Regions from separate parts of the Clostridium sp. NSJ-145 genome, predicted to be linked through region 2. Evidence: predicted binding sites of a transcription regulator. Region 2 holds the regulator's gene; the other holds the start of a gene.
What was found. The regulator LexA, encoded in region 2, represses DNA repair genes until DNA is damaged. The targets are predictions, from matches to a motif close to CNAACANNTGTTNG.
Positions count from the first base shown of each region.

Region 1: a site for LexA is predicted at 7,355-7,368, ahead of LQE93_RS07955 (putative DNA modification/repair radical SAM protein). Genes of this name have one in related genera too.

Region 1 is NZ_JAJNOS010000007.1:103,329-115,765, reverse strand. It holds gene LQE93_RS07985 (sensor histidine kinase) at 1-1,913, shown strand, start outside; gene LQE93_RS07980 (restriction endonuclease) at 1,941-2,462, opposite strand; gene LQE93_RS07975 (restriction endonuclease) at 2,452-3,033, opposite strand; gene LQE93_RS07970 (cation:dicarboxylate symporter family transporter) at 3,144-4,553, opposite strand; gene LQE93_RS07965 (hypothetical protein) at 4,822-5,202, shown strand; gene LQE93_RS07960 (TIGR03915 family putative DNA repair protein) at 5,245-5,985, opposite strand; gene LQE93_RS07955 (putative DNA modification/repair radical SAM protein) at 5,988-7,316, opposite strand; gene LQE93_RS07950 (cation-translocating P-type ATPase) at 7,449-10,061, opposite strand; gene LQE93_RS07945 (ABC transporter ATP-binding protein) at 10,239-11,948, shown strand; gene trxA (thioredoxin) at 12,099-12,413, shown strand; gene LQE93_RS07935 (NAD(P)/FAD-dependent oxidoreductase) at 12,428-12,437, shown strand, end outside.
Region 2 is NZ_JAJNOS010000003.1:75,256-87,692, reverse strand. It holds gene mutS (DNA mismatch repair protein MutS) at 1-1,498, shown strand, start outside; gene mutL (DNA mismatch repair endonuclease MutL) at 1,510-3,459, shown strand; gene miaA (tRNA (adenosine(37)-N6)-dimethylallyltransferase MiaA) at 3,476-4,405, shown strand; gene hfq (RNA chaperone Hfq) at 4,428-4,664, shown strand; gene LQE93_RS04220 (methionine gamma-lyase family protein) at 4,774-6,051, shown strand; gene LQE93_RS04215 (DUF3267 domain-containing protein) at 6,077-6,697, opposite strand; gene lexA (transcriptional repressor LexA) at 6,770-7,375, opposite strand; gene LQE93_RS04205 (hypothetical protein) at 7,517-7,873, shown strand; gene LQE93_RS04200 (tyrosine recombinase XerC) at 7,931-8,926, opposite strand; gene LQE93_RS04195 (hypothetical protein) at 9,409-9,597, opposite strand; gene LQE93_RS04190 (hypothetical protein) at 9,793-11,526, opposite strand; gene LQE93_RS04185 (DUF378 domain-containing protein) at 11,708-11,926, shown strand; gene LQE93_RS04180 (HPr family phosphocarrier protein) at 11,992-12,252, opposite strand; gene LQE93_RS04175 (stage V sporulation protein S) at 12,419-12,437, opposite strand, start outside.

The DNA of each region.
Region 1 (12,437 bases), on a different contig from region 2:
TATTTTTTACATCTTTTGTTATAAATGGAATTGTGGATAAATATTTTATAGAATATTTATGTAAAACTATAATCAGTATGTTTTATATAGTTCTAATGATTTATTCGTTAAGCAAAATTAAATATAAGTGTAATAGTATTTTATCAGAAGATTACGGAGATAAGTTTTATTTACAAATATCAGTTGGATGTGGATTTTTAGCAATTATTACAATGATTAAATCAGCAATTTTCTATTCAACATATAGTAATAATATAGCTTTAGATTTAATATCAAATAAAACTGTATTTATTAATAATATATATTATTTGCTACAAATAATTTTAATAGCTTATACACTAAATAATTTCAAAGAAAATATTAGGAGTTTTATAAAGATATTATCCTTAGGGCTATTAGTAAACTTTATTTCAATAAATATATTTAAAGTAAGTGTTGGGACAATAGCTTATTCCATTAGAACTATATTTTTTATATGTGGGTTTATATTTTTAGTTTTTCTTGTATATAGAGCTAAGGAAAATTTTGAAAAAGAGGCTTATAAAGGTATTTTAATTTATTTAATTTCAAAAGTAATATATTTATTGTTTATGTATTTCAAAAGATATGATTTAGGAGATTATAAATTCTATTTAATCTTATTAGTTTTTATTGTAGGTGAATACTCACTTTTAAAAGTATTGATAATCAATAATTTAATAAATACAGAAAATAATTTAAATAAAAAGTTAAGATATATATTATCCTGGTATGAAGGGATATTTGAGAATATGCCAGATGCAGTAACTATAAGAGAAAATGATAAAATAATATACATAAATGATAGTTATAAAAATTTCTTTAATATTAAAAATAAAAATGATCTTATGGGAAAGAGTATATATGATATTGTAGATAGCGCCTCTTATGAAAAAATTAAAGAAAAAGATAAAATACTATCTAAGGAAAATATTTTGAAACCAAGACATAATACATATACTATAAATGGAATAACGATAGAGTGTGAAGAGATTGGAGTTAAATTAAAAGATACATATAAGGATTTATATTTATTTATATTGAGAGATATAAAGTATAGAAAAGAATATGAGAATATGATAGTAAAATTAAAGCAAAAGGAAGAAGATGAAAAGTTGAAAAATCAATTTTTTACTAATATATCTCATGAATTTAAAACACCTGTAAACGTAATATATTCTGCTATGCAGATGCAAGAAAAGTGTATAGAAGAAGGTAATTTAACAGGTTGTGGAAAATATACATCATCAATAAGACAAAATTGTTTTAGACTTATAAGATTAATTAATAATATATTAGATATAAACAAGATAGAGAGTGGGTACTATTCTCCTGCTAAAAAGATAGTAAATATAGTGGAAAAAGTTGAGAATATTACAGAATCTATAATAGATTATGCTTCTTTTAAAGGGATAGAGGTTATTTTTGACACAACTGAAGAAGAAATTTTTTGTTACTGTGATGAAGATTCGTTAGAAAGAATAGTATTAAATTTAATATCTAATGCTATAAAATATAATGAATATGGGGGTTTTATTTTTATAAATATAGAAAAAGATAATGATAAAGTAAAGATATTTTTTAGGGATAATGGTTGTGGAATAGAAAATGAGAGAATAGAATCTATATTTAATAGATTTGAAAGAGGAGATACTACTTTGTATAGGAAAACAGAAGGAAGTGGAATTGGATTAAACCTTGTTAAATCTATGGTAGAAATTAATGGCGGAAATATAGTTATAGATAGTGAAATAGGAAAAGGCACAACAGTAAAAGTAGAATTTCCTGTAGTACAATATAATGTAGAAGATTATTATAGATTACAAGACGAATTTACCTTTGAAAACACACTTGTATCTAAAGTGGAAATAGAATTTTCAGATATATACTTTTAAAATAAGCTAATCTTTTATTAGATTAGCTTATTTTAAGTTATTTAGTTGTAAGGGGTAGGTGCCTAAATCTTTTTCTATAATTGTATCTAGTGATAATATTTTTATTGTATATGGATGAGGAAGATTTTTTAAAAAATCAAGCGCTTTAGAACTTAAAGGAGAAGTGGTAATTAATATACCATTATATAATGATTTTGATATTAAAATGCCTAAAAGGCTTTCTAGTTCGAATTCGCTAACCATATTTTCTTTAGGAGTCTTTTTACAATAAACATAATAGCTTGTATTATCTAAAGTACATATTATTGAAGAATTTGAGTTAGATACATCAGAAAATATTATATTACTATATCCTAAATAAACTAAATATTCACCACACCAGATTTGAAATTCTTTTGCAGTTAGTCTTATCAATGAATTAATTAATGAATTCCCATTTTTATATTCTTTTGATAAATTGTAAAGCTCTAATGCTTCAAAAATTATTTTGCCGATTAACGGACAAAAAAAGATAATTATAATAAAAAAATAAACATTATTAAAACTCATTACTTACCTCCAATTCAATATTACAATTTTTATATAATCTAATTGATTTAGTAAGCTCATAACCATCAACTAATTTAATTTCATAGTTAGATGATTCGTTTAATTCTCTGGCAAAATTACAGGCATCTTCAGAAAATGAACTATTATTAATTAAAATACCCTTTTTACATCCATTAGAAATCATTCTTCCTAAGAATGATTCTATGTCTTTCTTTGTAGTAAGTGTAAATAAAGTTTCATTAGTAGAATCAGTAGCTGTTTCATTTTGAATACATGTTATATAGATATTCTCTCCATTTAATATACCTTTAAGATTTGTTAACTCAGGAGAGTTATCTTTAAAAATAATAATATTTTCATAATTATGAGTAGAAAGATAAAATTTAATTGCCTTAAGAAATCTATCATAATTACTTTGTTGTAAATCTTTTATAGAAAGAATTCCTTTTTCAATTTTTTCATTTGATATTTGCTCTTTAAGAGAGATAATATTTTCTTCAATAAACTTAGAAAGAAGTTTTAATGAGAAATATATTAAAATTATAAAAGGAGTATATTTTAATAAACTCATATAGTAATTCACCTCTTTATAGAGTATTGACAAATATATCTATGTATATACAAAAAAAGCTAGTTTATAAGAGTGAATCTTATAAACTAGCTGAAAAAATAAATATCTAATTATTCTTCAATATTAGAATTTGATTTATCATCATTATTAAAAATATTTTTATCTAAATCACCTGTTATAGAGCTTGTTATAACTGCTGAAACCATAGTTCCATTAACGTTTATCATAGTACGTGCCATATCAAGAATTGGATCTATAGCTATGATACCTGCAGCTAATGGGAAAAATTCTCCAAGTCCAACACCGCTGATAACAACTGAAACAGCCATGATAGCAGTTCCAGGTAAGCCTGCTATTCCAAGTGAACTTATAACAATGACAATTATTAATGTTGCATAGAAAGATATATCTAAAGGTCTTCCTACCATATTTGCTAAAGTTACAGCCATAAGTGCAGGATAGATACCGGCACATCCATTCATACCCATATTAGAACCAAGTGAGCCAACAAAAGTAGAAGTACCTTCTTTTATGCCAGCATTTTCTGTTAGAACTTTAATAGTTACAGGTAAAGTTCCAAGGCTTGAACGAGATGTAAAAGCAAGTACAAGTGCTTCTAAAACATTTTTAACATATTTAAATGGATTTAATTTGAACAGTGAAACTATAAGCATTTGTAATATAAATGCAATAGCTGTAGAAATATATATTGCAATTATGAAACCAAATACTTCTTTTAATGAACTTATACCACGTGAAGCTATTACATTTGATAGTAATGCAACAACGGCATAAGGCATAAATTTAATAATTGTTATAGCAACACTTGTTATGATTGTATAAGAAGCTTCAATGAAATCTATAAAAACCTTAACTTTATCATATTTTTTTACTTTTAATCTTCTTATAGAAAGACCTATAAAAGTTGCAAATATAACTATAGCTATAACATTTCCTTTAGCCATTGAATCTACAATGTTTGAAGGTAATAAACCTCTTAATGTATCTGCTATAGGCTCGATTTCTTTAATTGTAGCAGAGCCAGCAATAACATTTGCACCGACACCTAGTTTCATTATATTTGCTACAATAACACCTATTATTGCAGATAGAGCTGTAATAGATAAAAGACTTATTATAGATACTCCTGTAAGTTTACCTATATTATCATCTTGAGTCATATTCATAATTACTCTGATGATAGATATTAATACTATTGGAACTACTAGCATTTTTAATAAATCAATAAATCCATTACCTATAAGTCCATACCATTTAGAAACTTCACTAATCCATGTTATTTCAGATGGATTTGCAGGGAATTTAGCTACAAGTTGGATTAATAGTCCTAATAATAAACCTATTATAGTGGATAGAATCATTCTAGTAGAAAATTTAAGCTTAGTTTTGCCTTTACCTAAAAAACTGATTCCAAAGAAAATTAATACTAAAATTCCTATAAATAATACAGTTTTAAAATCTGAAATCATTAAAAACTGTTGAAAAAAAGTTGAATTCATTTTTTTTCTCCTTTCGTAAATAACTCTTTAATTTAGTATTATATATTTCAATAAAAATTAATTCAACAAAATTTAACAAAAATAGATAAAAAAATCTTGAATACTTTCTAAAAATGCTTTAAAGTTATAAGTAAACGATTTAAAAAATGAGAATTTTTACATTTTATTATTCAAAATGTGGAAAAAAGGTATTTTAATAAATAAAATATAATATTATAATAATATATAAGTAGAAATTTTATAACTAAGAATTAAGGGGGAGTCTAATATGGAAAAAGTATTAAGATGTAGTATTCTAATAGTTGATGATTTTAATAATGTTTTAGTAGCTGAAAGAGGAAAAGGAAAAGGTGCAACTAAAACTTGGGGGTTATTTGGAAAAGAAATTAAAGGAAAAGAAGATGAAGAAAAATGTATTACAAAAGCTGTTGATAAAGATATAAAGTGTAATATATTTGATTTAAAACCTTTTAAAGAATATTTTGATGAAAAAGATAATGGGCTTAAAGTATTTATAGGTAGTATAAAAGAGTACATAACATGCCATAAAAGTATAAATCAAGTTAAATGGATTGGAAAGAATGATATAGATAAATATGAATTTAACCAAGAAGATATAAAGATTCTTAAGGATTTTTTTAATATATAAAAGATGAAGCAATTAAGCTTCATCTTTTTATGTTTAAAATTATTATTTGATTTCAGTCAAGTTATGCCAGTATCTAGTAGGCATATGCATTTTTTGAAGCTTTGAGTTTTCTCGTTCTTTTATATTTATAGAATTATAGAATGTTTTCCATAAGGATTCAAATTCATCATTAGAATAGTTTAATAAATTTTTTGTTTCATCCTTAGAAAGTTCAGTTATTATACTATTATTTTTATTATAGAAAAGAGCAATTTCTCTTTTCAAATCATGAATTATAAAGTTCTGATCGGAAAAACGTTCTATAAAGTGAGTAGATATTATAGGCAAAATATTATGGTCAGGCTCAATAGTACTATAGTATAATTGGGCTTTAATTTTTTTGAATCTAACAAACCCAGTAAACCTATGAGATTCTAAAGAAACTTTTCTATAATATTTATCAACTAGAGAGATTATCTCATTGTTCTTAGCTAAGTTTATATTATTTCCATAGTTATAACATAGTTTAATATATTTATATATTAATGTTTCTATATTATTAACATCACTTAAGTAGAGATAATAAATAGTTTTTAATGTAGTATAACTAAGTTTGTCACGTATGCTTGAATAAACTCTATTAAATTTATCTATTTCAGTTACAATCTCTATTGGAGATGAAATAAGATTAGGTAAATAATTTTTAGTTTTAGTTATTTTCACCTCTGTTTTAGATGAATAACAATAGAATATACATGTTAATAAACCTTCAAATGTACCGTCATATAAATACTCATTTATCATAATTATATTTCTCCTATAATTGAAGAATTTTTATCTTTCAATAAAGATAACTTGTTAAAAGAAGGTGATAAAGCAATGTTATTATCAAAAAAACTAAGTTGTTCATAATTGTTATCTATTATATTCAAATCAACTTTTGGAGATAAAACTTTCTTTATTTTATCACCATCTATATCTACAGAACCAAAATATTTTCCTTTACAGGTTATAAAATATTGAGCTCTTTTTAAAACTACTCCTAATTTTTTTAAATCTTCAAAATCTAAAGAAGATATTCTTCTAGAGCTAAGAATTTTTTTTGCACCTCGTATTCCTATACCAGGAATTCTTATAAGAGTTTCGTAAGGGGCTTTATTTATTTCTACAGGAAATAGGTGAATGTTATTAATTGCCCAATTTGTTTTAGGATCAAAATTTATATCGAAGTTAGGAGCTTTATTATCTAATAATTCATCAGCTTTAAAACCGTAAAGTCTAAGAAGCCAGTCGCCTTGATATAGACGATGTTCTCTTAATGTGGGCGGATTTTTTATACTAGGTAAATTTTTATCAGTATTAACAGGTACATATGCAGAGTAATAAACACGTTTTAATGAAAATTTATTATAAAGGTTTTCACTTAACTTCAATATATTATAATCACTTTCTTTAGTAGCACCAACAATTAGTTGAGTACTTTGTCCTCCAGGAACGAAAAGTGGAGCAGATTTGAACTTTTTTCTTTCATCATTGTATAGAATAATATTATTTTTTATGGATTTCATAGGAGTAAAAATACTTTCTTTGTTTTTTTCAGGGGCAAGAAGCTTTAGTGAATCGTTTGAAGGTAACTCCAAATTAACACTCATTCTATCTACTAATGTTCCAGCTTTTTTTATTAATGATTCATCTGCACCAGGAATTGCTTTTAAGTGGATGTAACCTCTGAAGTTATAACTATTTCTAAGTTTATCAACAACATTAGTTAACATTTCCATGGTATGATTGGCGTTTTTAAATATGGCAGAGCTTAAAAAAAGCCCTTCAATGTAATTTCTTCTATAGAAATTAATAGTTAAAGATACAATCTCGTCCACTGTAAAAGCTGCTCTTTCTATATCATTAGACTTTCTATTTAAGCAATAAGTACAATCGTAAATGCAGTAGTTAGTTAATAGGATTTTTAATAGAGAAATACATCTTCCGTCTGGAGTAAATGAGTGACAAATTCCAGAAGTACTCACTGAACCTAGTTGACCTTTTTTTGAGTTTCGATTTGAACCAGATGATGAACAAGATACATCATATTTAGCAGCATCACTTAATATTCTTAATTTTTCATTTATATCCATAAAATCACCTTCAAATATATTGATATATTTATATTATCAGAACGTATGTTTATCTGCAAGGGGTGGCATTGTGTAATAAAAGGAAAATATAAAAAATACAACCACAAATATTAAAATGTGGTTGTAATATTATTAATAAGTAGTTTTTCTAAAAAGCTTTGATATTTCAAAAAAGGTAAATGGTATTATGGATAGCAAGGATACAAAAAGCCAATCTTTTAATGTTAAAGAGAAAACACTAAATATTTTAGCAATTGGTGGGATAGAAACTATAGATATCTGAAGAATGATACCTATTAAAACAGCTCCTAGCAATTTTTTGTTTTTAAATAGACCAATTTTGAAAACAGATACTTTTTCACTTCTCATAGCTAAAGAGAGTATAAGTTGCGAACCGCTTAAGACCACAAATGACATAGTTTGAGCATGAACTAAAGAGTTAGGATATAGATATTCACCTACTTTAAAAGCAAATAAAGTTGTAAAGCCTATTATTACTCCTAGTAATATTAAAGTTGTTGCAGTACCGTTAGAAAATAGGTTATCTTTAGGGTTACGAGGCTTTTCTAACATAACATTAGGATCTTTAGGGTCTACTCCAAGTGCTAAAGCAGGTAAACTATCAGTTATAAGATTTATCCATAATATATGGATAGGTAATAGAGGAGAAGGCCAATTAAGAAGTATAGCAACGAATAAAGTTAGTACTTCTCCTAAATTACTACTAAGTAAAAATACTATAGATTTTTTTATATTGTTAAATATATTTCTACCTTCTTCTATTGCTTTTACAATAGTTGAAAAATTATCATCAGTAAGAATCATATCTGCAGCACCTTTTGCAACATCAGTTCCTGTAACTCCCATGGCTACACCTATATCAGCAAATTTTAGTGAAGGAGCATCATTTACGCCATCACCCGTCATAGAAACAATATTACCATGAGATTTTAAAGCTTTAACAATTTTTACTTTATGCTCAGGAGAAACTCTTGCAAAAATATTATAATTATTAACAATTTTATTAAATTCATCTTGTGAGTAAGAATCTATTTCACTTCCTGATAAAGCTTCAGAAATATCACTTGCTATGCCAAGCTCGCTACCTATGGCAAAAGCTGTATTTTTATGATCACCAGTTATCATAACAGTTCTAATTCCTGCCTTTTTGCTTATGGCTATTGAATTTTTAACTTCACTTCTTGGTGGATCAATCATGCCCATAAAACCTATAAAAACTAGGTCAGATTCTATTGGAATATTTTCATAAGGACCATCTATATCTTTATAAGCAAGGGCTAAAACTCTTAAGGCTGAATCAGACATTTTGTCTGAAACATTTAATATATAGTTTTTATCTTCATCACTTAGAGGTACTATCTCGTTATCTACTAATTTTTTTGTTGAGATTTTAAGGATATTATCTATAGCACCCTTAGTAAATACTCTATATTTATTTTGGTATAAGTGTACTGTGCTCATTAGTTTACGGTCAGAATCAAAAGGGATTTCATATACTCTTTTATGAGTAGTATTTAAAGTGTCTTTTAGAAGATTGAAAGTATTGCCTACATCTATTAAAGCTATTTCTGTAGGATCGCCACTTTTAGAATCATTTGTTGAAGTTGCATCATTACATAAGACCATTCCTTCAATTAAAAGTTTATTTTCAATTTGATTAATATCTAATTTATCAATATCGATTATAGAATTATTTACAAAAGCCTTTTTAACAGTCATTTTATTTAGAGTTAATGTGCCGGTTTTATCGGAACATATAATATTTACTGAACCAAGAGTTTCAACAGCGGGTAATTTTCTTATTATTGCATTTTCTTTACTCATTCTTTGTACACCAAGGGCAAGAACTATAGCAACAGTAGCAGGTAGACCTTCTGGTATAGCTGCAACAGCTAAACTTATAGATGTCATGAACATTTGAAGAAAATTTCGACCTTGTAACATTGATATTATAAACATTAATATAGAGATAGATATTGCCCCTATACCGAGAATTTTACCTAGATGAGCTAAGTTTTTTTGAAGAGGCGTAATATTTTCATTTTCGCTATCAAGCATTTTAGCAATTTTACCTATTTCAGTATTCATACCTGTAGATACTACAATACCAGTTCCTCTACCATAGGTAGCCAAGGTTGACATAAAAGCCATATTAACTTTATCTCCTATTGCAGTATCATCATGAGATAAAACTATAGTTGAATCTTTTTCAGCAGGCAATGATTCACCAGTAAAAGCAGATTCATCTATTTTCAGATTGATAGATTCTATTAATCGTAAATCAGCAGGAATGTATCTACCAGCGTCTATTATAACTAGGTCACCTACTACAACATCTTCAGAAGGAATCTCAAGTATTACCCCATCTCTTTTTACAATAGCTTTAGGTGTTGATAAAGATTTTAAAGCTTCTAAAGCTTTTTCAGCTTTATTTTCTTGAATAACTCCTATAGTGGCATTTAAAAGAATAACTATAACAATGATTATAGAATCACTTATTTCTCCTAGAAAAGCTGATATAAGAGCAGCTGCAATAAGTATATATATCATCACATCATTAATTTGTGAAAGAAATAGTTCTAGAAGCGTTTTTTTCTTTTTTGTAATTAGTTTGTTTTTACCATTTTTTAAAAGAAGTTCTTCTGCAGTTTTAGAAGAAAGGCCATTTGTTATATCTGCATTAAGCATAGATATAACTTTATCGATAGGCTCATTAGAATACATAGTTATCACCTCTAATAATTAATAAAAAGTTTTATATAAATATGTTATTAAGAGAAATTAATAATAATGACTTTAAAGGGAACTATTGATAGGAATGATTTTCGTATATTGTTATAAAAAGCAAAAATATGTATAATGTTTAATTAAGATATAAATTATCGGTAGAGGGGGAGTTTGATGATAAAAAAATTTATATCATATTACAAACCATATAAAAAACTATTTTATTTAGATTTAATTGTAGCAGCCATAGCATCAGGTGTTGATTTATTTTATCCTATGATGACTAGAAAACTAGTAAATGAAGCTGTTCCTAATAGAGATATTAGAACTATTGGAGTTTTTGCAATTACTCTTTTAATTATTTATTTAATAAAAGCAGCTTGTGGTTACTTTATGAATTACTATGGACATGTTGTTGGGGTTAGAATGCAAGCTGATATGAGAAAGGATATGTTTGATCATCTTCAGAAGTTACCTAATTCATATTTTGATAATAATAAAACTGGTGATTTAATGAGTAGAATGATAAATGATCTTATGGAAGTATCGGAGCTTGCGCATCATGGACCAGAAGATATATTTATATCTGTAGTAATGCTTATAGGATCATTTATAGTTTTAAGTACAATAAACTTTCCACTTACATTAATAATCTTTGCATTTGTTCCATTTATAGTTATGTTTACTTGGAAACAAAGAACAAGAATGAATAATGCTTTTATGGAAACACGAGTGGAAACATCAGAAGTTAATTCAAATTTGGAAAATTCAATTTCAGGAATAAGAATTTCGAAATCATATGTATCACATAATTATGAAAAGAAGAAATTTAACAAAGGAAATGAAAAATTTAAAGCTGCGAGAGAAAGAGCATATAAAGTAATGGCTGAATATTTTGCAGGAGTTAATTTTGGAATAGACTTTTTAGATTACGTTGTATTAATAGCAGGAGGAATATTTACATTTTATAATATTATAGATATAGGAGACTTTCTTGCTTATATGCTTTATATTAAGCTATTTACTCAGCCTATTAAAAAGCTAGTAAATTTTATGGAGCAATATCAAAGTGGTATGACTGGATTTAAGAGATTTATTAAAATAATAGAAGAAGATATAGAAAAAGAAAGTGATACTGCAATTGAAATTAAGGATATCAAAGGAGAAATAGAATTCAGTAATGTTAATTTTAGTTACGAAGATAATAAAATATTAGAAGATGTATCTTTAAAAATTGAAAAGGGAAAAATGTTAGCACTTGTTGGCCCATCAGGTGGAGGAAAATCTACTTTTTGTAATTTAATACCTAGGTTTTATGATGTAGATAGTGGAGATATAAAAATTGATGGTATAAGCATTTATGATATAACTTTATCATCTTTAAGAAATAATATAGGTGTAGTACAACAAGAAGTATTTTTATTTACTGGAACTATTAAAGAAAATATTAAATATGGAAAGCAAGATGCAACAGATGCTGAAATTATAGAGGCAGCTAAAAAGGCTAATATTCATGATTATATAATTGGCTTGAAGGATGGATATAATACGTTTATAGGTGAGAGAGGTGTTAAACTATCTGGAGGACAAAAGCAAAGAATATCTATTGCAAGAGTATTTCTTAAGAATCCACCAATCTTAATATTAGATGAAGCAACTTCTGCGTTAGATAATACTACTGAGTATTTAATACAAAAATCTTTAGAGGAACTTTGCAAGGGAAGAACAACAATAGTAGTAGCTCACAGATTATCTACAATTAAAAATGCTGATGAAATTATAGTATTAACAGAGAATGGCATAGAAGAAAAAGGTAGTCATGCAGAGTTAATAAGGAAAAGTGGAATTTATGCAGAGTTAAATAGATATGCTGTTGTTAGCTAATAGTTATCTGGTAGAAGTTAATATAAAATAGTTGATAGTGGGACAAAATAAGGATGTTAATATATTAAGTTCGTATTGACTAAAAATATCTAAAAGAGTAAAATGAACTTAAACAATATACCCCGTGGGGGTACACTAGGAGGAAATATTATGGTTAAACATGTACAAGAAAATGAATTCTCAGCAGAGGTTTTAAATTTTGATGGAGTTTCAGTAGTAGATTTCTGGGCTTCATGGTGTGGTCCTTGTAAGATGATTGCTCCAATATTTGAAGAGGTTGCTGGAGAAATAACTAATGCTAAATTTGTAAAGGTTAATGTAGATGAGAATCCAAATTTAGCGAATCAATTTAGAATAGCTAGTATTCCAACTATTTTAATTATGAAAAATGGTGCACCAGTAGATACTTTAGTTGGTTTTATGCCTAAACCACAATTAAAGGATGCTATTGCTAAGCACGTATAGGAAGCGTGATATAGGTGGAGAGAT
Region 2 (12,437 bases):
TACTTTAGATGATATAAGAGAGTTACTTGCTGAATCATTGTTAGAAGATCCTTCTATTGGATTAAAAGAAGGAAATATAATTAAAAGTGGATATTCAGTAGAAGTTGATGAATTAAGAGATATTAAGTTAAATGGTAAGCAATGGATAGCATCTTTAGAGCAATCAGAAAGAGAACATACAGGAATTAAATCATTAAAAGTAGGATATAATAAAGTTTTTGGATATTATATAGAAATATCAAAGGCAAATTATGCATCTATCCCAGAAGGTAGATATATAAGAAAGCAAACTCTTTCTAACGCTGAAAGATACATAACAGAAGAGTTAAAAGTTATGGAAGAAAAAATATTAGGTGCAGAAGATAAATTAATAGCCCTTGAATATGAGTTATTTGTAAATATAAGAGACAGAGTTGAAAAAGAAATTCAAAGATTAAAAGATACAGCAAAAATAATAGGATCACTTGATGTTATTTCAACTTTAGCCTTAGTAGCTTATGAAAATAATTATGTTAGGCCAAATATAAATGAAAATGGTATTATCGATATTAAAGATGGTAGACATCCTGTAGTAGAGAAGGTAATTGGTAAAGGTGAATTTGTTTCTAATGATACTTTGCTTAATAAGAAAGACAATATGTTATTGCTTATAACTGGTCCAAATATGGCCGGTAAATCTACATATATGAGACAGGTAGCATTAATAACTTTAATGGCTCAGATTGGATCTTTTGTGCCTGCTTCAAGTGCTAATATATCAGTGTGCGATAAGATCTTTACAAGAATAGGTGCTTCAGACGATTTAGCTGGAGGTAAATCTACATTTATGGTTGAAATGTGGGAAGTTTCCAATATATTAAAGAATGCTACAAATAATAGCCTTGTTCTTCTTGATGAAGTAGGAAGAGGAACTTCTACATATGATGGACTAAGTATAGCTTGGTCTGTAATAGAATATATATCAAATCAAGTTAAATTAAAATGTAACACTTTATTTGCTACTCACTATCATGAATTAACAAATTTAGAAGGGGAAATACCTGGTGTAAGAAATTATTCTGTTGCAGTTAAAGAAATTAATGATGAAGTTATATTTTTAAGGAAAATTGTTGAAGGTGGAGCAGATCAGTCTTATGGTATAGAGGTTGCAAAAATAGCTGGATTACCTGAAGAGGTAATTAATAGAGCAAAAGATATTTTAAATACTTTAGAAGGTAAAGAAAAATTTGAGATTAACAATACCTCTTCTAAAAATGCTGAAGTTGCCCTAGACTCTGTAGTAGACGATAGTACTATAAAAGAAAACTCTAAAAATTTAGAAGAATATAAAATAGAAGAAGAAAAAAATAAAATAGAAAATGTTCAAATAGATTTCACGATGTTGGAAAAAGAAGCTTTATTAAATAGCATAAAGGATTTAGATGTTATGGTAATGACTCCACTTGATGCAATGAATACTCTATTTAAAATTGTTCAGGATGCTAAAAAAATAATGTAAGGTGAGAGTATATGAAAAGAATAAATATATTAGACCAACATACTGCTAATAAAATTGCTGCTGGTGAAGTTGTTGAGAGGCCATCATCAGTAGTAAAAGAGTTAGTTGAAAACTCAATAGATGCGAATTCTAAAAATATCACTATAGAAATAAATGAAGGCGGATTATCATTAATTAAAATAATAGATGATGGATCTGGAATAAATAGAGATGATATTGAAATAGCTTTTTTACCTCATGCTACTTCTAAAATCTCTAAGGTAGAAGATATCTACAATATAAGCACTTTAGGGTTTAGAGGTGAAGCATTAGCTTCAATAGCATCAATTTCTAAGATATCTTTAAAAAGCAAAACAAACGATGCTGATAATGGTAGTGAAATTATATTAGAAGCTGGGAAAAAGGTATCTTTACAAGAAGTAGGAATGAATAATGGTACAATAATGGAAGTAAAAGACTTATTTTTTAATGTTCCTGCAAGAAAAAAGTTCTTAAAATCTATTTCACGGGAGAGTAGCTTAATAAATGATATAGTAACAAGAATAGCACTTTCTAATCCAGAGATATCTATAAAGTTATTTAATAATGATAAGAAAGTAATTAATACTTACGGTACAGGTAATTTAAAAGATGTAATAAGAACTATATATGGAAAAAATGTATATGACAATATATTGTATTTTGAAGGCTCTAGGGGAGATATTTCAGTACATGGTTATATAGGAAAAGAAGAAATTGCAAAAGGTAGCAGAAATCATCAAAGTATATTTGTTAATAATAGATATATAAAAAATAAAACAATTATTGCAGCGGTGGAAAATGCATTTAAATCTTTCTCAGTAATAAATAAGTTTCCGTTTGTAGTTATATTTATTGATCTACCTCCTGAACTAGTAGATGTTAATATTCATCCAACAAAAGCAGAGATCAAATTTAATGATGAAAGAGCTGTATTTAAAGTTATTTTTGATACAATACATTCAGTACTAAGGGAAGATGCATTAAATAAATTCAATTCAGTTAAAAATGAAAATAATAAATTTGTTGTAGAAGAAAATGTAGAAAGAATAGAGTTTAATATTTCATCTGAAGACGAATATCCTACAAAAAAAATAGAACCAGAAATAACTAAAGATGAAGTAAAAAAAGAAATTGATATAAAACATATGTATAACTCAGTAGATATTTCAGATATAGAAAGAGAAGAGAAGTTATACAATAAATTAAAGAGTATAAATATAAACAATTTTAACAAATCAAATGAAGAGGATTCATATGAAATAAATAATGATAAGAATAGTACTGAAGTTGTTACTGTAAATGAAGATAATATTTGCCAATCTTATAATATAAAAGATGATGTAAATACTAAAGAAGCTAAATTTCCAAAACTAAGAGTTATAGGACAATTTAGTAAAATGTATATATTAGCAGAGTATGGAACAGATTTATATATAGTGGATCAACACGCTGCTCATGAAAAAATTCTATTTGAAAAATATTTTAAGGATATTGAAGAAGGTACTATTATAGTTCAACAGTTATTAGTTCCTATAATTTTAGATTTATCCTTAGAAGATTATGCTTATTTTGAAGAAAATAATAAAGTTTTTAGTGAAGCTGGATTCGTTATAGATCATTTTGGTGGTGAAACTATATCAATAAAAGAAGTACCTTATTTTCTAGGTAAGTTGGATGCTAAAAAGCTTTTTATGGAGATATTAGATAATCTAAAAGCATTAGGATCTGGAAAAACATCTGAAGTTAAGTTAAATAAGATAGCATCTATGGCATGTAGATCGGCTGTTAAAGCTAATGATTATTTGAACCATGAGGAAATGGATAAATTAATTGAAGATTTAAGATATATAAATGATCCATTTCACTGTCCTCATGGAAGACCTATTATAATAAAATTTACTGAATATGAATTAAATAAGAAGTTTAGAAGAATAATATAGAAGAGGAATAAAGTAGATGAAACAAAAATTACTTATAATCGCAGGGCCTACTGGTGTCGGTAAAACTGAATTATCTATTAAGTTAGCTAAGTTATTAGATGGAGAAGTTATATCAGCAGATTCTATGCAAATATATAAACATATGGATATAGGTTCTGCAAAAGTAACAAATGAAGAAATGAACGGCGTTAAACATCATATGATTGATGTTGTAATGCCTGATAAAAGCTTTACTGTAGTAGATTATAAAAACATGGCTGAAAAGGAAATTAATGATGTAATAAGAAGAAATAAACTTCCAATAATTGTTGGAGGAACTGGTCTTTACATAAATTCTTTGACATGTAATATGAATTTTACTGAAGCTGAAAGTGATATTGAATATAGAAAATACTTAGAAGATCTGGCTAAAGAAAAAGGAAATGAATATGTTCATAATCTTTTAAAAGAAATTGATCCTATAAGTTATGAAAAAATTCATGCAAATAATTTAAAAAGGGTTATAAGGGCATTAGAGGTATATAAAATTTCTGGGAAGCCATTTAGTTCATTTAATGATTTAGATACATTTTATAAATCAAAGTATGATATATATTACTATGTTCTTACTATGAATAGAGATAAACTTTATAATCGAATTAATCTAAGAGTAGATAAGATGATGGATGATGGATTACTTCAAGAGTGTATAAACCTTAAAGAGTTAGGATATAACACTTCTATGCAGTCTATGCAAGGTATAGGCTATAAAGAAGTATTTTATTACCTTGATAAAAAAATAAGCTTAGAAGAGGCTATAGACATGATTAAACAAGGATCTAGAAATTATGCTAAAAGACAATTAACATGGTTTAAGAAAGATCCAAGAGTAAAGTTTATCGATAAAGATATATATTCTGAAGATGATATAATTAACTTAATAGTTAAAGACCTTAAAAATAATTAGTATTATTAAAGGAGATGTTTTTTTGAATAAACAAACAAATAACTTACAAGACATATTTTTAAATAATGCCAGAAAGAATAGAATTCCAGTTTCTATATATTTAACAAATGGATTTTTAATTAAAGGTTATGTAAAAGGATTTGATAATTTCACAGTGATTTTAGATTCAGATGGTAAACAAATGTTAGTTTATAAACATGCTGTAACAACTATTACTCCTGCAACTCCAATTTTATTTAATAATATTGATAATAATTAAGATGAAGGTTTATCCTTCATCTTAATTATTTATAAAATACTTTCTATTTCTAAAAAAATTATATATAATAACTTTAGTAATTATATGTTAACTATAAAGGAGTAAAGCTATGTTAAATTTAACAGAAGAATTTTTAAAAAAGCAATATAAAATAAATGATGAAACATTTACTTTATATAATAAGGCTTTAAAAGATGTTGAAGAAGAGTTTAAAATATATGATGAAATTAGAGAGTTTAATCAATTAAAAGTTTTAAATGCTCTTCAGGAGGAAAGAATAAGTGAATCACACTTTACAAACTCTTCTGGATATGGATACGGGGATATTGGAAGAGATTCATTAGATAAAGTATATGCTAAGGTATTTAATACAGAGAGTGCTTTAGTAAGACCTCATTTCGTTAATGGTACTCATGCAATAGCCTGTGCCATAATAGGTAATTTAAGACCTAATGATACAATGGTTTGTATAAGCGGTAAACCTTATGATACATTACATAATATAATAGGAATTGGTGAAGAGAAAAATATAGGTTCATTAAAAGAGTATGGCGTAAATTATAAACAAGTAGACTTAATAGATGGTAAATTTGATGAAGATAAGATAATTACTCTTTTAAAAGAAGATAAAAGCATAAGATTAGTACATATACAAAGAAGTACTGGATATGGTTGGAGAAATTCATTCTTAGTATCAGAATTAGGGGATATAATATCAAAGGTTAAATCAATTAGAAATGATGTAATAGTATTTGTTGATAACTGCTATGGAGAATTTATAGATACTATAGAACCTACTGATGTTGGTGCAGATTTAATTGCTGGATCATTAATAAAAAATATAGGGGGAGGAATAGCTCCTACTGGAGGATATATAGCAGGGAAAGAAGAGTATGTACTTCAGGCAAGCTACAGATTAACAACTCCTGGAATAGGAGGAGAGTGCGGATCTACATTTGGAGTTATGAGACAGTTCTATCAAGGTTTATTTTTAGCCCCACATATAGCTATGGAGGCAGTTAAAGGTGCTGTTTTCTGTGCTAGAATTATGGAATTAGCAGGCTTTGAAGTATTACCGAAATATAATGAAAAGAGAAGTGATATTATTCAAGCTATTAAATTTAACGATAAAGATAAGCTAATAAAGTTCTGTAAGGGAATTCAAAAAGCATCTCCAATAGATTCTTTTGTAGAGTGTGAACCATGGGATATGCCTGGATATAGCGATCAAGTTATAATGGCAGCAGGAGCATTTATACAAGGTTCATCTATTGAATTATCTGCTGATGCTCCAATAAGAGAACCATATATTGCTTATCTTCAAGGTGGATTAACATTTGATCATGCTAAAATTGGTGTGTTATTTGCATTAAGTAATATACTTTAAAATATTAAAACTTAAACAGGATGAATTACTCATCCTGTTTTTGCATTTCGTTAATTAAATAATTATAGTCATTTGGTAACTCATAGATACCTTTACTTACATCATTAGAGCTAATATAAATAAATATGTTTAAGATATCTTCAGCAGATATAATTAAATTAGCCCACATAACACCATAAATAACGATGTTAAATCCTTTTAAAATAAGTATTACACTTAGTATAGAAGATATTATTAATACAGGAGCAATTAAACTAAGAAGACTCCTTGTATAGTTTATTTCTCCATTATAAGTAGAAGTAATCAATCTTTTTCGATTAAATAGTTTAATTTTAGCCTTTTGATCTGATAAAAAGTTAGAATAAATTATATAATGTATTAATTCATGTGGAATTTGAATTAAGTAAAATGATAGGATATAAGTAATTATAAAACTTAATATAAATGATTTTATATCTACAATTGAATTACAAGTGTAATATAGTGAATAACCTAAATAAAAGGCAAGTGGAAGTGATAAAATAGTTCTAATAAGTAACCTTAAGTTTAAATAAGTAGTCCGATTAAAATTGGATATTGGTGATAATATAAATTCACAATCATATTCATCCTTTGCTCTAAGAAATATCCCCTTTTCTAATGTCATTTTTTTCACCTTTCCTAAATACTAAATACTAAATATAAATGAGCCATACTAAAATGTATGACTCATTTATATTTAATATGCTCTAAATAATCCTACTAATTTACCAAGAATACTGCAATCTTTAACAATTATAGGATCCATAGTATCATTTTCAGGTTGTAATCTTATATAATCATCCTCTTTATAAAATGTCTTAATAGTAGCTTCGTTTTCAATCAAAGCAACTACTATATCACCGTTACAAGCTGTAGGATTTCTTTCAATTATAGCTAAATCTCCATGATGTATACCAGCATTTATCATACTATCCCCTGAAACGTTAAGTATAAAAAGTTCTTTATCATGTTTAATATAACTTAGAGGAACAGGGAAAACACCTTCAACATTTTCATTAGCCAATATAGGAATACCTGCTGTAACTTTCCCTATTATTGGAATATTAACCATTTCAATTTTATTTAAAGAGTTTTCCATAATTTCTAATGCTCTAGGCTTAGTTGGATCACGTTTTATTAGGCCTTTAGTTTCTAATTTTTTTAAATGCCCATGAACAGATGAAGTAGATTTTAAATTAACTGCCTCGCATATTTCACGTACAGATGGTGGATATCCTTTTAATTCTGTAAAGTTTTTAAGAAATTCATATATTTCCATTTGTTTGTTGCTATTTTCGATCATTATAACACCTCACTTATTTATAGATATTATAACATAACATAATAATAATATCAAACTTATGTTCTTGTAATATAATAAAATTTGAATTTATTATATCTTTCTGATAAAATAAATAAGTTAACAGAAATGGAAGGTGATTTTATGAAATATACTAACGACGATTTATGTGATATTTTTGAAAATAAAATTTGTGATAATTGTGGTAAATGTTTAGAAATCGATGGTATTGATATAAGAGCAATAAATATAGAAGATATAGCAAAAGATGTAGAAGAAAATAAATATTTAGAAGAAGAATTAAAGCTAGCTTTAGAAGCTCTAAAAGAAGAAGAGACAATTGAGGTACAGGATACTTTAAACTATTTAGATGATGAAGAATATGTTGATGCTTTTGATAATATTACATACCTTGATGAAATTGGTCTTGATGATGATTTATCTTTAGATGATGTAACCGAGGAAGTATATCCAGGAGTTCTAAAGTTTAAAAGAAAATAATAATACATTTAATAAAAAATTAGCTACCTATTTTAAATAGATAGCTAATTTTTTATGCTATAACTTAGATAAAGGATTTGAACGTACAGCATCTCTAAGTTTATCATCATCTATATGCGTATATATTTGAGTTGTAGATATATTTTCATGACCTAATATATTTTGTAGACTACGTATATCAACATTTCCATGTTTATACATTAGAGTAGCTGCTGTATGTCGTAGCTTATGAGGTGTATAAGTATTATCCAATATTTCTGCATTAGTTATATGCTTTTTTACTAATAATTCAACAGTTCTTTTATTAATAGGTTTATTACGAATAGATAGAAATAAGTATTTCTTATTTTCTTCAGATATTTTTGAATTATCTCTTTTGCTTAAATAATCATTAATGGATTTTATACATGCATCATTTAAATAAATAGTACGTTCTTTATTACCTTTTCCCACAATAGTTAATGTATCATTTTTTATCTTATTAATTTCTATTGAACATAACTCAGATAATCTCAATCCACAATTTAAAAATAGTGTTAATATACAATAATCTCTGTAATAGTTTATATTACCTTTATCTAAAGAGGAGAGTAGATGTAAACTTTGTTCTAAAGTAAGATATACTGGATGACGTTTATTTATTTTCGGTGATTCTAGTTCTACTGTTGGGTTTTCTTTAATCACTTTAGCTTTTCCAAATAAAAATCTATAAAAAGATTTTAATGTTGCAACTTTTCTAGCTCTAGCGTATGTACTATTTTGTCTTTCTTTTTCAACAAAAGATAAAAATGCATAAATATCCGTTAATTTTATAGTATTAATAAAGTTCTCATCAATATCGCTTATAGAAATTTCTTCAAATTCTAGTGAATCATCTATTTTATTATCTTTATAAACCTTCATAAATCTAAAAAATAACTGCAAATCTATTTTATACCCATTTATAGTATTTTTTGATTTACCTTTAATAGTTTCAAGATAATTTAAAAAATCTAATACTAACTGTGGCAAATCAGAAGTATTCTTAGCAGATTTATTTTTAAATTTAGTTATTTGGGTAATCTGATCATTATGAATTAAATCAGAATCACTAAAAATATTACTTTCAAGTGATGCTTTTTTAGCATCTTTTAAAGTTCTATTTAATCCTAGTTCTTTAAGCCAAATTTGAATAGAACGTACATTAAGAGAATATATTTTTGCTAATTGAGATGATGTAAAATTATGTTTAATAACTAATATATATAAATCTTCAATAATATACTCATAGCCACGTTTCATATTAGAAAGTTTTAAATTATTTCTAATTTCATTTATATTTCTTTTATCATAATCAGAAAGAGAAATTGCAAGTAGTTTTTTTACTTCATCTGAGTATTGATAATTTTTATACTTAAATGTTTTAGTACGACCCCTCAAAATATTACCCCCAAGCTCGATAAAATATTAAATTTTGTTATAATTTCTTTTCGTTTTAATACGAAATTTTATAAATTGATATTTAGCGAAATTAATTTTTGGGTGTTTTTTTGTATTTATTTTCTAATTTCTTTTATATTTAATATTAATTCATTTAATACTAATTCAGATTTAGAAAAACCTTTTTTAAAACATCTTATTTGTTTATATTTTACTCCATTCATTTCAAAATCTAATATATCAATTCTATCACCTTTATATATTAAAGGTGTTTTAGAATTTTTTAGTTTAATTTCTATTTCCATATTTACCTCCAAGTTTAAGATATATTTTAATTATAAAACAAAATAACCTATATAAACAATAAATTTATATAGGTTATTAATTAATATTATATAAAAATTCAAAAAGATTCTCCAATTAATACAAAATTTTTACCAAAATGATTATTTAATACTGCTTCTATAGATTCATAAAAATACATAATCGCAATTAATTTATTAAAGTAAATATTTCAATTTTTCTTTTAGATTTACTGTTTCAATATTTTGATTTATAAAAAATTCATCTGCCCAACAGTATATAATTGGTATATTTAATTGTTTTATATAACTTAGTTTTTTTATAATATCATAAGTTTTACTTACTAAACTATCCATAAAAATATATATAATTCGATTTGGATTACTAGGATGAAAAACTACAAACTCTAAATTAATTGAATTAAAAGTATAATCTTCTACAACTCTATAACCTAGCCCCTCAATTTTCTCTCTCAGAAATTTAAGCATATTAGAAGTTGTATCGTGTTTTTTATTAAATGTTAAATTGTTGGTAAAAAACTCATCTATATATCTTATAGAATCATCATATTCAAGTGTTTTTAATATATAATTTGTAATAGAGCTACTTTCTTCAATTTCAGAAATATATTCAAAAGTATTTATTTTTAAAATTGAAATATAATTATTCTTATTTATTAATTTTGATAGTATATCTAAATCATTATTTAATTGTATAATTAAAGTATCTAATAAATCTCTTTTTATTGTAATTTCAGCACTATCTTCTTCAATCATTTTGAAATTTAGTAAAATTAGAATGCTTGGCAAAGTAAATAGCTTTTCTGTATATTTACTAATAGTATCATTTTTATCGTAACAAAGATCTAATAACTCTCTTTCTTTATCATTAAGAGTATATATTTGATTTTGTATTGATATTATCTCTTTATAAAGGGATAAAGTATTAAATATATTTTTCAAAAAAATATACATATCATTTTCATCATATATATAGTTATATATTTTATTAAAATAGCTTTCATTAAGAAAATCTTTTAGAAAATCAAAAGAGTTTACGTATAAGTTTAGTGATTCTATATTTTCTTTATATTGATTACACATAGTTTTTTTTATATTGTTATATTCATCTGTTATAGCTTTATTATACAGTTTCACCTCAGTACATTTCTTTCTATTCAAATAATGATACCATTTAAGTTTTTTAGGTTCACAATTATAGTCTATTTTTAAATTTGAAATATAATTTATCAATTCGTTTTCACTTATACTTAAAGAGAAATTAGCATTAATAAAATATTTAGTAAAATCATTTTCATATATTGGTGGAATTAGTGCATATTCATTATTTAATAAACACTCTAGTTTATATAGAGCATTTGTAATATCATCACAGGAAATATTATTCTTTAAGTCATTAAACTTATAACTATTATTAAACTTTTTATATTTTAGATATGATTTTATTAAATTTGTATCTCTTATATTCTCAATAAAACTCTTTATCCAGCCATAATCTCCTATCGTAAAATGACTGTTTTCAATTTTTTCATAAAGTATATCTATATATTGCTTGTCAATTTTTAAATTTAATAAAATATCAATCATTTCCACCAATGAAATATTATCATTTTTCCTATAAGTTGATGATTCAATTATATTTTTTACTTTATTATATTTCATTAGTATATCTCTCAATATAAGTGCATATTGTTCTAGAGCTTTTTTATATGAGGGCTTATCGCTATCATAACTTATACTAATATAATTATAACCGCTAATTTCTTTAATGAAATTATTCATAAATGTATATTTATTATCTAAACAATTAAAATCGATATCTTTAGTATTTAAGTATAATGTTTTATTATCAATTAATTTGTCAATTAATTTAATAATTGTATCTAGATTAATATTAATTTCTTTATTCATATATATCTCCAATATTTTTTGGTATTTATATATAATATGTTTTTATACTTAAATACTGTACTTTTTAAAGTGTTTTATAATTATAAATTTTGATGTTATAACCATAAAAATTTTTATGAGCATATTTCCATATTTGTGTTCATAATATATATTAAAGAAATTAATGATAGGGGGAAATATTATGTTCAAACTAAATATATTTGATAAGTTATCTTTTTTTCTAGTGATTATAGGTGCTATAAATTGGGGAAGCATAGGATTAATAAATAAGAATTTTATATATTATTTAGCTGGTGGTTCATCTATAATATTAAGAATAATTTATGTACTTATCTTTTTAGCCGCATTAGATTTGTTATATCTTCTAGTAAAAGGTAATGTTATAAAAATAAAAGCATAAATATTCTACATAAATAAAAAAACTCCTGTTATAATTAACAGGAGTTTTAATAAGTATAAATAAAATTAATCTTCTAAAGTTTCAATTAATTTTACTATTTCTTCAGCTGCTAAAGTTTCATCATCACCGTTTGCAGAAACAGTTATAGTTGCTCCCTTAGTTACACCTAAAGATAATACACCGATTAAGCTTTTAACATTAGCTTTCTTTCCGTTAAATTCAATGCTTACATCAGATTTAAAAGATGAAGCTTTTTTTACTAATAAAGTTGCTGGTCTAGCATGTAAACCAGTTCCGTTATTTACTACTACTTCTTTAGATACCATTAAATACACCTCTTTTTATAATAATCATCTTAACGATTCCATTATATACGTTAATCAATTAAATTTCAAGAGTTAACTGTATTTTTAATATATTTATAGTAAATATATTATAGGATAAAAAAGAGAAATCTATATTAAAATAGACTTCTCTCTTAGTTGTAAATATTTATCTTGGTTGAACAATC